Regions from separate parts of the Mesorhizobium sp. M1312 genome, predicted to be linked through region 2. Evidence: predicted binding sites of a transcription regulator. Region 2 holds the regulator's gene; the other holds the start of a gene.
What was found. Region 2 encodes LexA, which represses DNA repair genes until DNA is damaged. Its sites were predicted from a motif close to TGTTCNNNNTGTGTTCNG; they were not measured.

Region 1 (7,637 bases), on a different contig from region 2:
CAAAATCGTTTGCTGCTCGGATCGCTATCGGAAACGACCGCTTTTGGGTCGTTTCGGACCTTCGCAGGTGCGGTCGGAAAGGCCCGTTCCGACCGCATTTCTGCCGTTCCGATATCCGCCTCACGATCTCCAAGGCGCACGTTCACCCCAAATTCGGCAAGAAACCGCGTTGGCTGCCGTCTCTTGTCGCGATCACCCGTGGCGCGACAGGATGGCGGTACGGCCGGCGCAGGTGTATGATGATTATCTAATAAGTCGCATCAAGGAGGACAGCATGACGTCTTGGGAAATTAAGGGACGGGAACTCGTCAATTGCACCTGCGAATATGGCTGCAACTGCCAATTCAATGCGCTGCCCGACAAAGGCCATTGCCATGCGGTGGCGGGCATCCAGATCGACGAAGGTCATCATGGCGAGACCGCTCTCGATGGCCTGCGGATCGCCGCGATCTTCAAATGCCCGGCGCGATCCACGAAGGCAATGGCGAGGCCATCGCTTTCGTCGACGAGAATGCAACCGACCGGCAGCGTCAGGCGCTGCTGCGCATCATGACCGGCCAGGACACCGACCCGTTCGCGACGATGTTCGCCGTCTACGCCTCAACCGTGACAAAGATGAATGAGCCGGTTTTCACCAAGATCGATCTCGACCTCGATATTGACGGCCGCAGGGGCCGCATCTTCGTCAAGGACTACATCGAGACGGTCGGCGAACCGATCCGCAACAAGGTGACGGGCGCGGACTCGCGGGCTCAGATCGTGTTGCCGAACGGCTTCGAATATACGGTCGCCGAGATCGGCAGCGCTTCGAGCACTACCCGCGGGCCGGTTCAGGTGACCACGAAGGACAGTTACGGCCAGTTCGCCCGGCTGCATCTCAACAACCACGGGGTGGTGCGGGCCTGACGCCTCGCATGGACAGCGCGTCGCCACTGGAACGCCTGCTCAGACGCGACCGCGTCATCACGATTGCGGGCGTGGTGGCGCTGTGCCTGCTGGCCTGGCTTTATATCGCCGCCGGTGCAGGGCTCGGCATGAATGCATGGGAGATGTCGAAGCTCGTGCTCTTCCCCCACCAGCAAACCGCCGGCGTGACCTCCGATATGCCCGGCATGGATATGTCTGGCATGGACATGCCCGGCATGGACATGAGCGCGAGGGACACGGCGACGGAACCGCGGGTCTGGGCGGGCGCGAACTGGGCGCTGATGATCGCAATGTGGTGGGTCATGATGGTTGCCATGATGTCCCCGAGTGCTGCGCCGACTATCCTGCTCTATGCGCGCGTGCATCGCCATGCGCTCGCACAGGGTCAGATCCAGGACAAGCTCGCGCCCACCGGCGTATTCATGGCCGGCTACCTCCTGGTCTGGCTGGGGTTCGCCGTCGCGGCGACCGCGTTGCATTGGCTGCTCGAACAGGAGGCGTTGGTTTCCGCGACGATGATGAGTTCGCAGAGCCGCTGGCTTTCAGCCACCGTCCTGATCGCCGCGGGCCTGTATCAGTTGTCGCCGCTCAAGAACGCCTGCCTGTCGCATTGCCGGGCACCGACGGCGTTCCTTGCCCGCCACTGGCGTCCGCACGCGGTTGGCGCGCTGCGTTTGGGGGCGTTGCACGGGGCGTTTTGTGTCGGATGCTGCTGGACGCTGATGGCGCTGTTGTTCGTGGGTGGCATCATGAATCTGGTGTGGATTGCCGGGCTCGCCATTCTGGTGCTGGTTGAGAAGCTGTTTCCTGCCGGCCAGTGGGTCGGCCGGGCAGCCGGCATCGCCCTGATCGCCTGGGGCAGCGCAACGCTTTCGGTCTGACGACCAGGGCCGTCGCGAATGTCGCATTTGCAGGAGACGACGAACCGATCGGGCGCCATTCAAGCCGTCGCAGCTACCACGGGCCAGGTTGCGAAATGGCGGGCTGCAGCACTGCCCGCCTGTCCCGATCCGGTCATGACCGGCCAATCCGGCGCCTGCAAGATCCGCAACCGGCAGGACCCGCGGACCGAACCTTCCCATCTGCGGACTGGCGAAACCTGAGCATGATGCCGGCATTCAAAGGCGTGGAGGAACTTTGAATCCTCGCATCCGTTTACCGGATGTCGTGGATGGGAGGTTCCGCCGATGAATGTCAGCGAGGAAAGGACTGTATCCCTCTGGGCGGCGACCGAAGTAGCGCCCGATGCGATCGCGCTCGGGCAGAGCCACCAGGTCGATGTTGTGGTCGTCGGGTCTGGAATTGCCGGACTGTCGGTCGCGTACGAGCTGGCCGTCGTCGGGCAAAAGGTGGCTGTCCTGGATCGCGGCCGGATCGGAAGCGGCATGACGGCGCGCACCACTGCGCACCTGTCGTCCGTCTGCGACGACTATTTTTCGGAACTGATCAAATTGCGCGGTGAGGACCTGGCGCGGATTTTTTATCAAAGCCAATCGACCGCTATCGACCGTATCCAATCAATCCAGGAGACGGAGAGTATCGCGTGCGATTTCCGACGCCTCTACGGCTTTCTCTTTCCGGCTTCCGGCAGGCAGGAAACCGATATCAAGCGCGAGTTGGACGCCGCTCTGAAAATCGGGGTCGACGTCGAGAAGATCAGGGGTGTGCCGTTTGCAGGCTTTTCGGATGGGCAGGCCCTTCGATACGCCAATCAGGCGACCTTCCACCCGCTCAAATATCTCCGCGGGCTGGTCGCAGGCATCCGCGCGCGCGGCGGCGTGCTTTATGCCGATACCATCGTCGAAAACGTCGAGGAGACTGACGGAGGCGTGCGCGTAACCACGGTTTCGGGCTTTACCGTGTCTGCCAAATCGGCCGTTGTCGCCACCAACTCGCCGATCAACGATCGGGTCGCCCTCCATACCAAACAAGCGCCCTATCGGACCTACGCGATGTCTTTCGAGATCACGCGCGATATCCTACCGGATGCACTGTATTGGGATACTGAGGACCCTTATCACTACGTTCGGCTTCAGCCTGGCGAGGGTCGGACCGACTTCCTGATCGTCGGTGGTGAAGACCACAAAACAGGACAGGCCGATGATGCCGGTGATCGCTTCGCGGCCCTGGCGGCCTGGACCAAAAGGCTGGTCCCCGATGTCGGCGTGGAAACCAACCGGTGGTCCGGGCAGGTGATGGAGACCGTCGATTATGCTGGGTTCATCGGCCGCAATCCTGGCAACAGCCGCGTCTTTGTGGCGACCGGGGATTCCGGCCAGGGCATTACCCACGGCGTCGTGGCCGGTCTGTTGATTTCCGACCTGATTCTAAAGGGGGAAAGCCCCTGGCGCGAACTTTACGAACCGTCTCGCAAGACGGCAGGCGCGATCGGCGATTACCTGGCGGAGAATGCGACAGCGATCAAGAGTTTTGCCGAATACATCGCGCCGGGCGAAATCGATTCCGTCGACAAGCTGCGACCGGGTGAAGGTGCCATCGTTCGCGAAGGGCTTACCAAAGTCGCCGCGTTTCGCGATGAGGACGGCACGCTCTACAAGCGCTCGGCCGCATGCACGCATATCGGCTGCCATGTCCACTGGAATTCCCTCGAGCGCTGCTGGGACTGCCCCTGCCACGGCTCGCATTTTGCTATCGATGGCACGGCTTTGAACGGTCCGGCCGTGTCGCCACTGGCTTCGCTTGGGTAGGGCGGTAGGGGAGTAGGGGAGTAGGGGAGTAGGGGAGTAGGGGAGTAGGGGAGTAGGGGAGTAGGGCAGTAGGGCAGTAGGGCAGTAGGGCAGTAGGGCCAATTTCCCTTACTCCCCTACTCACAATTCCTTTTCGGCCAGTTCGCGAAACGCGTCGGGAACCGAGCGGGATTGGCCGAGCGCGACCGAGGCATAGCCGACCGCCTCCCAGCCGAAGCGGTCGCGGATCTTGTCGATAGCGCGGTCGGCGGTCCAGCGCGCCGCGCCCTTCCTGGTGCCGGGGCGGCGGCGGTCGTCGTCGAGCCCGAGCGGCAGTTCCAGCTGCAGGGCCGGTTGCTTCTCCAGATGCGAGACGGCGATCGCCAGCAGCGAGATGGTTTTTTCGTGCGGATGATCGACAAGCACCTTGCGCACCAGCGCCTCGGCGATTTCGGCCAGCATCGCGGTTGCCGAAATCGGCTGGTCGAGCGTGATCGAGCGGGTCACCGAGCGCAGATCGGCAAAGCGGACGCGGACCGTCAACGTGCGGCCGGGCCGCGATTTCGCCCGCAGCCTGGTGGCGACCCTGTCGGCCAGATGCAGCAGCGCCGGCACGAAGACTTCCTCCTCGGCCGGTTTCCTGCCGAGCGCCGATTGCGCGCCGGCCGATCGCGCCCGGCGCTGCGTCTCGAGTTTGCGCGGATCGCGGTTCGAGGCCAGCGCGTTGAGCTTTTCGCCCGCCGCCGGGCCGAGCAGGCGCTCCAGCGACCAGCCGGGCGTCTTCGCCAGCTCGCCGATGGTGCGCACACCGATGCCGGCCAGCCGCTCCCTTGTCACCGGGCCGACGCCCCACATCAGCTCGACCGGCAGATCGTGCAGGAAGTCCAGCTCGTGGCGCGGATCGACGACCACCAGCCCGTCGGGCTTGGCCACTTGCGAGGCGATCTTGGCCAGATGCTTGGTGCGCGCCACGCCGACCGAGATCGGCAGGCCGAGCTCCGCGCGCACGCGGCGGCGGATCGTGCCGGCGATCTCGGCCGGCGGGCCGAACAGATGGGTGCAGCCCGCGACATCGGCAAAGGCCTCATCGATGGAAATCCGCTCGACCACAGGCGTGAAATCGCCAAGCAGCTTGATGGCCGCATCGCCCAGCCGCTGATAATCCTTGAAATGGCCGCCGACGAAAATCAACCCGGGGCAGAGCTCCCGGGCGCGCCGCCCCGGCATGCCGCCACGTACGCCGAAGGCCTTGGCCTCGTAGGACGCGGCCAGCACGACGCCGCCGCCGACGGCGATCGGCTTGCCGCGCAGGGCCGGGTCGAGCAACTGTTCGACCGAGGCATAAAAGGCGTCCAGATCAGCGTGGAGGATGTTGGCTTCCATCCGGCCCGTTCGCCTGCGGCGGTTTTACGCCGCGTTGTCTTGAGGTGGTTTCGTATGGAACATAAAGAGAACATTGTGGGTGAATTGTCAAGGAACGCTGATGACAGGTGCCGCCACCTACAATGCCATCTTATAGCCGAGATGGCTGGCGGTGAAGCCGAGGCGGTCGTAGAATGCGTGCGCCTCCCGTCGGCTCTTGTCGGTCGTGAGCTGAACGAAGCTGCAGTTGCGCGAACGGCACTCTTCAATCGCCCATTCGATCATCTGCTTGCCGACGCCGCCGGACCGCCGGTGCCGGGCGACGCGAACGCCTTCGATCTGGCCGCGCCAAGCGCCTTTCCTCGAAATGCCTGGAATGAAGCTGAGCTGCAGCCTTCCGACCACTTGTCCGGCTTCGACAGCCACGGCTAGCAGCCTGGTTGGGATCGGCTTCGATTGCCCTGAAGGCATCGAGGTAGGACGGCACGAGCGGCGTCGACGCGTCCTCGCGACCCGCGCCAAGCGCATCGTCGGCCAGCAATGCGACAATCGCCGGCAGATCGGGCGCTTGCGCGCGACGGAAATCAATTTCGCCCATCGAGGGACGACATACGGCACGGGCTTGGCGACGGCAAGTGCGGTCCAGCCATTCGCGGCCGATGGGGTCGATGACCTCCGGCTTACGCGGCCTGCCGTGCCCAGAGGCGGTGGCCATAGCGGCGGAAAAAGCGCGCCAGGAGCCGCTGCTGCCTGGCGCGGGCGAGATCAGCGCCGCGTCTTTCCTGGCGCCAGCGCGGCATGTTGCGATAACAGGCGATGAAGCGGGCGGCGTCCTCGAGTGCCTCCTCGGCCGACTGCGCCGGGCGGATCGCCGCCAGGAATAAGGCCTCGCCGTGCTTCAGCCGGTCGACCACCGCCTTACGCTGGTCATGGCCCAGGCGGGCCTTGCCTATGCCGTCGCGGCGAATGGCGGCGAAGGCTGCCAGCATGGCCGGGCTGTCGCCGGTATAGCCGCAATCGCGGGCGAATTGAGCGCAGAGGGCGTCCATCCTGGTTTCCTTGGCTTGCGGCGGCCGCGACGGACGCCGGTCTTGCCGCCCATGCGTACGTACGTCCGCGGCGCTAACTATCTATCGGTATTTATCAAAGCATAACTCAAAAAAATGCGCAAGTTAAACTTTTACGCGGGCTGGGCAGAACCGACTCGACTCTTCGGGAAAAACCGATGATGATGCGAACAAAACAGGAACTGAGGCACTAGGGACGATGGCATTGCCGGGCAAGGAAGCGACGATCTCCGAGGTCGTCTCGATTGCGGTCGAGTGTATCGATTGCGGCCGCAACAGATGGTGGAAGCCGGCTGAGCTCAAGCGCTTCGGGGTGACCGACCAGACGCCGCTGGCGGCCCTTTCGGGGCGCCTTCGCTGCTCGGCCTGCCGCGCCGACGGGCTGCCGGGCGCGGCGGTCGCGGTCCAGGCGGCGTTCATCGACGAGCAGCAGCAGCGCCGTGCCGAGGCGCGGATGCTCAGCGAGCGCGAGGTTCCCCTGGAGAGATCCAGACGGGCTTGAAGGTGGAAATGCCATCTCCCCTTTGCGGGGCAGGGCTATCTCAGGTGGGAATCCGAGGCTTTCGCTCTACGATGTACCCCCCACCCCTAACCCCTCCCCACAAGGGGGAGGGAGACTTCCGTTGGCGCTGACGTCGGCAAATTGCCTGCCTTTCGGCGCCAAGGGATAGTAAAGGCGCGCGGCAGCGTTCCCTCCCCCTTGTGGGGAGGGTTAGGGTGGGGGTCCATCTTCGCAAGAATCCCTATGCGATTGCTCTGCCGTTGCGGGGGATGCCGCGCTCCGCCGCCGCCCTAGTACCCCAGCAGTTCCTTGAGTGGGATGACGCGCCAGACGTGCTTGATTGCGTAGCGGTTGAAGGTCAGCGTCTTCGGTGGATTGTACTGCTCGACGACCAGCTCGGCGGCGGTGCGCTTGACCAGCTTCTTGATGAAAGCCTTGCCGTTGCGCTCGTTTTCGTCGGGAAACATCTCGATCACCACGTGGTCGCCAGGCACGGCGTCGCGGCCGCCGCAATAGAGCATCTCGCCGGGCTCGTAGCGCGGCACCATCGAGTCGGAGAGCACATGCAGCGCAAACACCTTGCGCAAATGGGCGATGCCGGGCGGGCGCTGGACATAGCCGGCGACCTCGCCGTTGAAGGTGAAATCGCCGTCGTCGCCGCCGACAGCCGCGCCCAAAAGCTCGATATCCATCGGGCCGGCGGGCAGGGGGGCGGCGTCGGTGACGATCTCTGCGTCGGCGACATTGTCGGCGTCGTCGAGGAAGACGACCTCGCCCTTGCCGAGCGCCACCGGGTCGACGCGCAGGAAGGCGGCGGTCTTCAAAAGGTTCTCGGTTTTTGGCAGGTTGCGGCCAGTTTCCCAATTGCCGACAGCGGCGACATCGGTGTCGTTATGCTCGGCAATGTGGCGCATCACCAGGCCACGCTGCTTGCGCGCCTTGCGGATCGCCGCCCCGACCTTGATCGACAACGAGGTTTTCGCCATCGCGCCATCTGAAACATAAGAATCGGTTTCGTCCATGAAAGAATAGCTTGCATAAGTTTTTGAGTTATGCTTATATACTGCCATGCACAAACCACGTTGCCCCATC
Region 2 (7,637 bases):
GAAACAATCGGCCACTGCATCCACGATGCAGGCGTCGGCTTCATGTTCGCGCCGGCGCATCATCCGGCAATGAAGCACGTCGGCCCGATCCGCGTCGAGCTCGGCACCCGCACCATCTTCAACCTGCTTGGCCCGCTCTCTAATCCGGCCAGTGTGAACCGGCAGATGGTCGGCGTCTTCTTGCCGGAATGGATCATGCCGGTGGCCGAGACGCTTAAGGCACTGGGCGCCGACCACGCCTGGGTCGCCCATGGCGACGGCTATGACGAGATCACCACCACCGGCGAAACCCAAGTAGCCGAACTGGTCGGCGGCGAGATCCGCAGCTTTACACTGACCCCGGAAGCGGTCGGGCTGAAGCGGCACACCAAGGACGAGTTGCGCGGCGGCGATGCCGCCTACAACGCCCAGGCGCTGCGCGACATGCTGGGCGGCGCTGCCGGTGCCTTTCGCGATACGGTGCTGATGAACGCCGGCGCCGGATTGGTGGTGGCGGGCAAGGCGACGACCCTTGCCGACGGCATGGCGACGGCGGCGCAAGCCATCGACAGCGGCCGCGCGCTGAAAGTGCTCGACCGGCTGGTCGAGATTTCGAACGGATAGAGCCGTGTCTGATATCCTGCGCAAGATCGAAGCCTACAAGCGCGACGAGATCGCCGCGGCGAAGGCGCGCGTGCCGCTTGCCGAGATCAAGGCGCAGGCGAAGGACACCGATGCAGCGCGCGGCTTTCTCTCGGCCCTTGAAGCCAAGCGCAGATCCGGGAATTTCGCGCTGATTGCCGAGATCAAGAAGGCGAGCCCGTCCAAGGGCCTGATCCGCGCCGATTTCGATCCGCCGGCACTGGCCAGGGCCTATGCGAAAGGTGGCGCCGCCTGCCTTTCGGTGCTGACCGACGCACCGTCCTTCCAGGGTGCGCCTGAATTCCTCACCGATGCGCGCAACGCCGTGACATTGCCCGCTTTGCGCAAGGATTTTCTGTTCGAGCCTTATCAGGTGTTCGAAGCCCGCGCGTGGGGCGCTGACGCCATCCTGATCATCATGGCGAGCGTCGATGACGCCGTGGCCAGCGAACTCGAAACGACGGCGTTCGAACTCGGCATGGACGCGCTGGTCGAAGTGCATGACGAGGCCGAGACGGAACGCGCGCTGAAATTGTCATCACGGCTGATCGGCATCAACAACCGCAACCTCCGGACGTTCGAAACCAGCATCGAAACCTCGGAGCGGCTTGCGACGATGGTGCCGGTCGACCGCCTGCTGGTCAGCGAGAGCGGTATTTTCTCGCACGAAGACTGCCGCAGACTGGAACGGAGCGATATTGGTACGTTCCTCGTCGGCGAGAGCCTGATGCGGCAACAGGACGTGGCCATTGCGACGCACCTGCTTTTGACGGGCAAGGCGCCCGCAAATGCATCCGCCCGAAAATCGGAATCGATTTTCGGAGAGCACGATGCATAGATTCAAAGCATTAGAGCGTACTTTGTGCGTCCAAACGGACGCACGTCGCTCTGAGGTGACCTGACGATGTCGGCCGCCCTCACCCATCTTGGCGCGAAAGGCGAAGCCAATATGGTCGATGTCGGCGACAAGGCGGAGACGACGCGCACGGCAATCGCCGAAGGTCTTGTCTCGATGCTGCCAGAGACGCTCAAAATGATCCTCGACGGCGATGCCAAGAAGGGCGACGTGCTGGGCACGGCGCGCATCGCCGGCATCATGGCGGCCAAGAGGACGCATGAGTTGATCCCGCTCTGCCATCCGCTGCTGTTGACCAACGTATCCGTTGACATCGAACCGGACGCGGCGCTGCCCGGCCTGAAGGTCACGGCGCTGGCCCGCGTCACCGGCAAGACCGGCGTCGAGATGGAAGCGCTGACCGCCGTCTCGGTCGCCTGCTTGACCATCTACGATATGGCCAAGGCGGTCGACCGCGCCATGGTGATTTCGGGCATCAGGCTGGTGGAAAAGACCGGCGGCAAATCCGGCGACTACAAGGTAGGCGCCCAAGAGGCAGGCCGATAATGGCACTGCTTCCGGTCGCCGAGGCGCTCGAGCGTCTGCTTGAAGATGCTGCGCCCTCGCAAGCTGAAAGCGTCGCCCTGATGGACGCCGCCGACCGCGTGCTGGCGGAGCCGCTCATAGCACTTCGCACCCAGCCGCCGTTCAACGCGTCCGCCATGGACGGCTTTGCCGCGCGGGCCAAGGATGTCGCGTCCGTGCCCGCAAGACTTTCGGTGATCGGCATAGCGCCGGCCGGACGCGGCTTTGCCGGAACAGTCGGCCCGGCGCAGGCCGTCCGCATCTTCACCGGCGCGCCGCTTCCGGCAGGCGCCGACACCATCGTCATCCAGGAGAATGTCCGCGACCTCGGCGGCGGCAGCATCGAAGTGACCGCGTCGACCGTTGAAGGCCGCAACATCCGCCGCCTCGGGCTCGATTTCTCGAAGAGCGACGTGCTGCTGGAGAAAGGCCGCCTGCTTGATCCGGCGGCATTGTCGCTGGCGGCGTCGGCCAACCATCCGCAGGTCAGCGTGGTGAAACGGCCGCTGGTCGCAATCATCGCCACCGGCGACGAATTGCTGCCGCCGGGCAGCGATCTTGGCCCCGACCAGATCATCTCGTCCAATGCTTATGGCGTCGCCGCCGCGGCCCGCTCGGTCGGCGCCAGCGCGCTCGATCTCGGCATCGCCCCCGACCGGAAGGAGGCGATCGCCGCGCTGGTGAAAAAAGCGGTCGATGCAGGCGCCGACGTCATCGTCACGCTGGGCGGCGCCTCGGTCGGCGACCATGACCTGGTCCATGACGTGCTGACCGGCGAAGGCATGACGCTCGATTTCTGGAAAATCGCCATGCGGCCCGGCAAGCCGCTGATGTTCGGGCGGCTCGGCGACATCCGCTGCATCGGCCTGCCCGGCAATCCGGTGGCGAGCCTGGTCTGCACGCAGCTCTTTCTGAAGCCGCTGCTTGCGCGGCTCGGCGGCCGCGCTTTTCGGCAGGACCTGCGTCAGGCGCGGCTCGGCGCCGCCATGCCGGCCAACGATCTCAGGCAGGACTATGTACGCGCCGTGGTGAGCGAAGAAGCCGGCACGCTGCTGGCGACCCCGTTCGGCATCCAGGATTCGTCGATGCTCAAAATGCTGGCCGACGCCAACGGGCTGATCGTGCGCGAGCCATTCGCTCCCCCAGCCGCGACGGGCGTCGCCTGCAGCGTGCTGATGCTACGCTGAACAAAACGTCAACACTTTCATTAAACTTTAAACGGTTGCGGAACACAACTGGAACAGATAGTGTTTGTTCTGGGTTTGTTTTTCTGATTCTGTTGGGGGTCGCGATGCTGACACGCAAACAACACGAACTGCTGATGTTCATCCACGAGCGGCTGAAGGAAAGCGGCATTCCGCCCTCGTTCGACGAGATGAAGGAAGCGCTCGACCTCGCCTCCAAGTCGGGAATCCATCGGCTGATCACGGCGCTGGAGGAGCGCGGCTTCATTCGCCGCCTGCCCAACCGCGCCCGTGCGCTGGAGGTGCTGCGCCTGCCCGATTCGATCGCGCCCGGCCTCAATGCGGCGCGCAAATTCTCGCCGAGCGTCATTCAGGGCAGCCTTGGGCAGGGCAGCCTCGGACGACAGATCAAGCCGGCGCCTTCGCGCATGCCCGCGGCCGGCAATGACGACGACGTCGTTGCCACCGTCTCCATCCCGGTGATGGGCCGCATCGCTGCCGGTGTGCCGATCGACGCGATCCAGCACCAGACGCATTCGATCTCGGTACCACCGGATATGATCACCGGCGGCACGCACTACGCGCTGGAGGTCAAGGGTGATTCGATGATCGAGGCCGGCATTTTCGACGGCGACACGGTCATAATCCGCAACGCCGACACCGCCCAGCCTGGCGAGATCATCGTCGCCTTGGTCGACGAGGAGGAAGCGACGCTGAAGCGGTTCCGCCGCAAGGGCGCCTCGATCGCACTGGAAGCCGCCAATCCGGCCTACGAGACGCGCATCTTCGGGCCGGACCGGGTCAAGGTGCAAGGCAAGCTCGTCGGACTAATCCGGCGTTACTGAGTGGTGGCCTTTTTGGGCTTCTCGGCCTTGCGGTACGGCGGCAGGCCCCTCGCCTCGCGCGAAAATCTTCGCTGCTCGTGCCAGGGCCTATAGGGCTGTCTGACGGCAAAACGGATTTCTGCGCGCGTCGTCGCCGATAGCGGATCGAAGAAGACGGCGGCACTGCCCATGCGAGCGAGCTGCCGTTTGGTGACGACAAGAACCAGCGGATTGCGGCAGGGATTGTAATAGGCTGTGGCATCATCGATGACGATCAGATCCGCAAAGGCACAGGCTGGCCGCGCGGTTTTACGGTTGTCGGCGAGCGCGATGATCGCGCCGGACGGATGCCGGGCGAGGCACAGGCCGGCAGTGCAGTAGAAGGGCGCTCCCGGCGGCAGGTCGGCCGGATCGGCGAGGTCGAACCGCACGTCTCCTTTTTCGAATGTCTCGGGCTCGACAATGGTCGCTGAAACCAGCGCATGTTTCCAGTTGTCGGTGATGAATTCGTTCGAACGCACCCGGTTGACGGCAAGTTCGCCGCCGCCAATCGGCAGCGCCACCAGATGCGCATCTTCCGAAATCAGCACGTCGGGGGTGCGTGTCTCGGAAATCGTCAGCAGGCCGGCGAGCGCAAAGGGAAGTGCCGCAAGCCGCAACCATGTCGTCGCCATCGTGGCGATGACCAGGGCGACCGTCACCAGCAGAACCGACTGCAACGAAATCAGTCCGACTGCATCGATCGGCGACCGCTCGGAGATCCATCCCGATATTGCAATCATGGCTGTCAGCCCTTTGCCCATCATGTAGAGGAAAGGCCCATCCAAGCCGAAAGGCATTGCCAAGGCGCTGACGACGGCCAGGAACATGACGACCGTGACGATCGGCATGACGGCCAGATTGGCGAACAGGCTAAGCGGCGAGACGCGCTGGAAGTGCCAGATGGCAAAGAGCGCGGTGGCGCTGCCGGCAATGATGGAGGTCATTGCGATGGTACCTGTCCCAGCGGCGAGTTTCCGCGTGACGAAAGCGACCGGTGACCGTCGCTGTAGCGGCGCCGTGGCCTTGTCGGCACAATAGTCGGACCAGCCGGCATAGGCGCCCACGAGAGCAGCGGTCGCGGCGAAGGACATCTGGAAGCTTGGGCCGACCACCTCGTGCGGCGACACGACGATGACCGCGATGGCTGAAATCGTCAGATTGCGCATGGTGAGTGCCGCCCGGTCGAACAGCACGGCGACAAGCATTACCGCCAGCATGATGAAGCTGCGCTCAGCCGCGACCACGATACCGGAAAAAATGAGATAGGCAGCGATGGAAACGAGTGCGGCGGCAGCCGCATATTTTTTGACCGGCCGGCGCGACGAAAAATCGGGAAACAGCGCAAGTGCGCCGCGTAGCAATCCCATGATGGCGCCGGCGACAAGCGCCATGTGCAGGCCGGAAATGGAGATGATGTGGTAGATGCCGGTGCGCCGCATCGATTCGTTTATCTCTTCGGGAATGCCGGCACGCACGGCGACGATCAGCGCGGCGGCAATCTCCCCCTCGGCGCCACCGATGCTGTCCCTGATATGGTCGGCGATGGTTTCGCGCGCCTTTTCGATCGAGGAAGAAAGGCGCGCGGCGAACGGTGCATCTTCGGAAACGACGATCTTCGGATTGCCGAGGAAAAAGCCACTGGCACCGATACCGGCGAAATAGCTGTCGAAGGAGAAGTCATAACTGTCCGGCCTAACCGGGCCAGTCGGAGGCAGAAGCCTCACATAGCCGGTTGCGACCGAGCCTGCGGTCATCTCAGCGGGAATTTTGCGTGCCGAAACCCTGACACCTTTCGGCGCATAACGCAGTGTCGGCCGGGCGGTCGACATCACGTCGATGGTCAGCCTGATCCGGCCGTTCGCCATCTGGTCGAGCCTAACGACACGGCCGGTGAGCTGGGTCTGGATTTCCGAACCGAGCATCTGCGTTCCCACGCGCCAGGTTTCAACCTTGGCGGCGAGAACACCGAGTGCGCACAGCAACGCTGCCATGAAGCACAAATGCGTTTTGCGCCATGAGCGCGTCACCGCCGCACACAATGCCGTGAGGACCACGACGGCAATGGGCTGCGGAAAGTCCGGTTCGACGGCAAGCGAAAAGTAAACGATCACCCCGCATGCCAGAAAAACCGGCACCAGCAGGAAGGCGACGCCGCGGTCGAGTTCCAGGCCGGCTGCCGAGGCCACGCTGTTGCGGATACCGGATGGTGAAAGACGGCTGAGCTGTCGGCGGAAACGAATGACAGGCCCAGGTGTTGGAGCCGGTGTTGGCGCGGAGCGGTCCGGCGAAAGAGGCTGAATGCCCGGGTGCGACGCAGGCAGCAAAACGGGTAGCGGCTCGGCGTAAGGAACGTCCGCAAACAGCGACCGTTCGCTGACGCTTGTGATCGCGCCCTCGCTCTCGTCCACGCCGCGGCCCGGTCCAGCCATCGGGTCTGCCCCTTGCGCCCTTGACCTCCTATGCTACATGAACGCGCGACGCGCGAAAGTCCGCGCAATCACATCCGTTTCCTGGGCTTGCCTGAGAGTTCCATGTCCGACAAGGTCGTCACCCGTTTTGCCCCCTCGCCCACTGGCTTCCTCCATATTGGCGGGGCGCGTACGGCGCTGTTCAACTGGCTGTATGCGAAACACACCGGCGGCACGATGCTGCTGCGCATCGAGGACACCGATCGTGACCGTTCGACCGATGCGGCAACCGCCGCCATCCTCGACGGGCTCTCCTGGCTTGGCCTCACCTGGGACGGCGACCCGGTATCGCAGTTCGAGCGCGCGCCGCGCCACCGCGCCGTCGCCGAGGAGTTGGTGCGGCTCGGCAAGGCCTATTACTGCTATGCGACGCCGGCCGAGCTGGAGGCGATGCGCGAAAGCGCGCGTGCCAAGGGGCTGCCTCCCCGCTATGACGGCCGCTGGCGCGACCGCGACCCGTCGGAGGCGCCGGCCGGCGCCAAGGGCGCGATCCGCATCAAGGCTCCGGCCGACGGCGAGACGGTGGTGCATGACCTCGTGCAGGGCGAAGTCCGCTTCCCCAACAAGGATCTTGACGATTTCATCATCCTGCGCTCGGACGGCAATCCGACCTATATGCATGCGGTCGTCGTCGACGACCATGACATGGGCATCACCCACATCATCCGCGGCGACGATCATCTGACCAATGCCGCCCGCCAGATGGTGATCTATCGAGCCATGGGCTGGGACGTGCCGTCGATGTCGCATATCCCGCTGATCCATGGCGCCGACGGCGCCAAGCTGTCGAAGCGGCACGGCGCCCTCGGCGTCGAAGCCTATCGTGCCATGGGCTATCTGCCCGAGGCCCTGCTCAACTACCTGGCGCGGCTCGGCTGGAGCCACGGCGACGACGAGATCATGTCGATCGCCGACATGATTGCATGGTTCGACATCGGCGATGTCAACAAGGGAGCCGCCCGCTTCGACTTCGCCAAGCTCGAGGCGCTGAACGGCGTGCACATGCGCCGCATGAACGACGCCGAATTGCTCGGTATCTTCATCAACACCTTGCCCTATCTCGAAGGCGGCCCGGCGA

Region 1: a site for LexA is predicted at 5,053-5,070, ahead of dinB (DNA polymerase IV). Genes of this name have one in related genera too.

What each region holds. Positions count from the first base shown of each region.
Region 1 is NZ_JAMYLQ010000023.1:366-8,002, reverse strand. It holds gene NKH36_RS23405 (hypothetical protein) at 248-412, opposite strand; partial or broken gene NKH36_RS23400 (DUF1326 domain-containing protein) at 353-906, shown strand; gene NKH36_RS23395 (DUF2182 domain-containing protein) at 915-1,808, shown strand; gene NKH36_RS23390 (FAD-dependent oxidoreductase) at 2,115-3,635, shown strand; gene dinB (DNA polymerase IV) at 3,756-4,997, opposite strand; partial or broken gene NKH36_RS23380 (GNAT family N-acetyltransferase) at 5,115-5,574, opposite strand; gene NKH36_RS23375 (hypothetical protein) at 5,657-6,025, opposite strand; gene NKH36_RS23370 (hypothetical protein) at 6,243-6,545, shown strand; gene NKH36_RS23365 (XRE family transcriptional regulator) at 6,836-7,531, opposite strand.
Region 2 is NZ_JAMYLQ010000004.1:13,614-21,250, reverse strand. It holds gene trpD (anthranilate phosphoribosyltransferase) at 1-603, shown strand, start outside; gene trpC (indole-3-glycerol phosphate synthase TrpC) at 608-1,459, shown strand; gene moaC (cyclic pyranopterin monophosphate synthase MoaC) at 1,526-2,023, shown strand; gene NKH36_RS07045 (molybdopterin molybdotransferase MoeA) at 2,023-3,228, shown strand; gene lexA (transcriptional repressor LexA) at 3,333-4,070, shown strand; gene NKH36_RS07035 (ComEC/Rec2 family competence protein) at 4,064-6,520, opposite strand; gene gltX (glutamate--tRNA ligase) at 6,623-7,637, shown strand, end outside.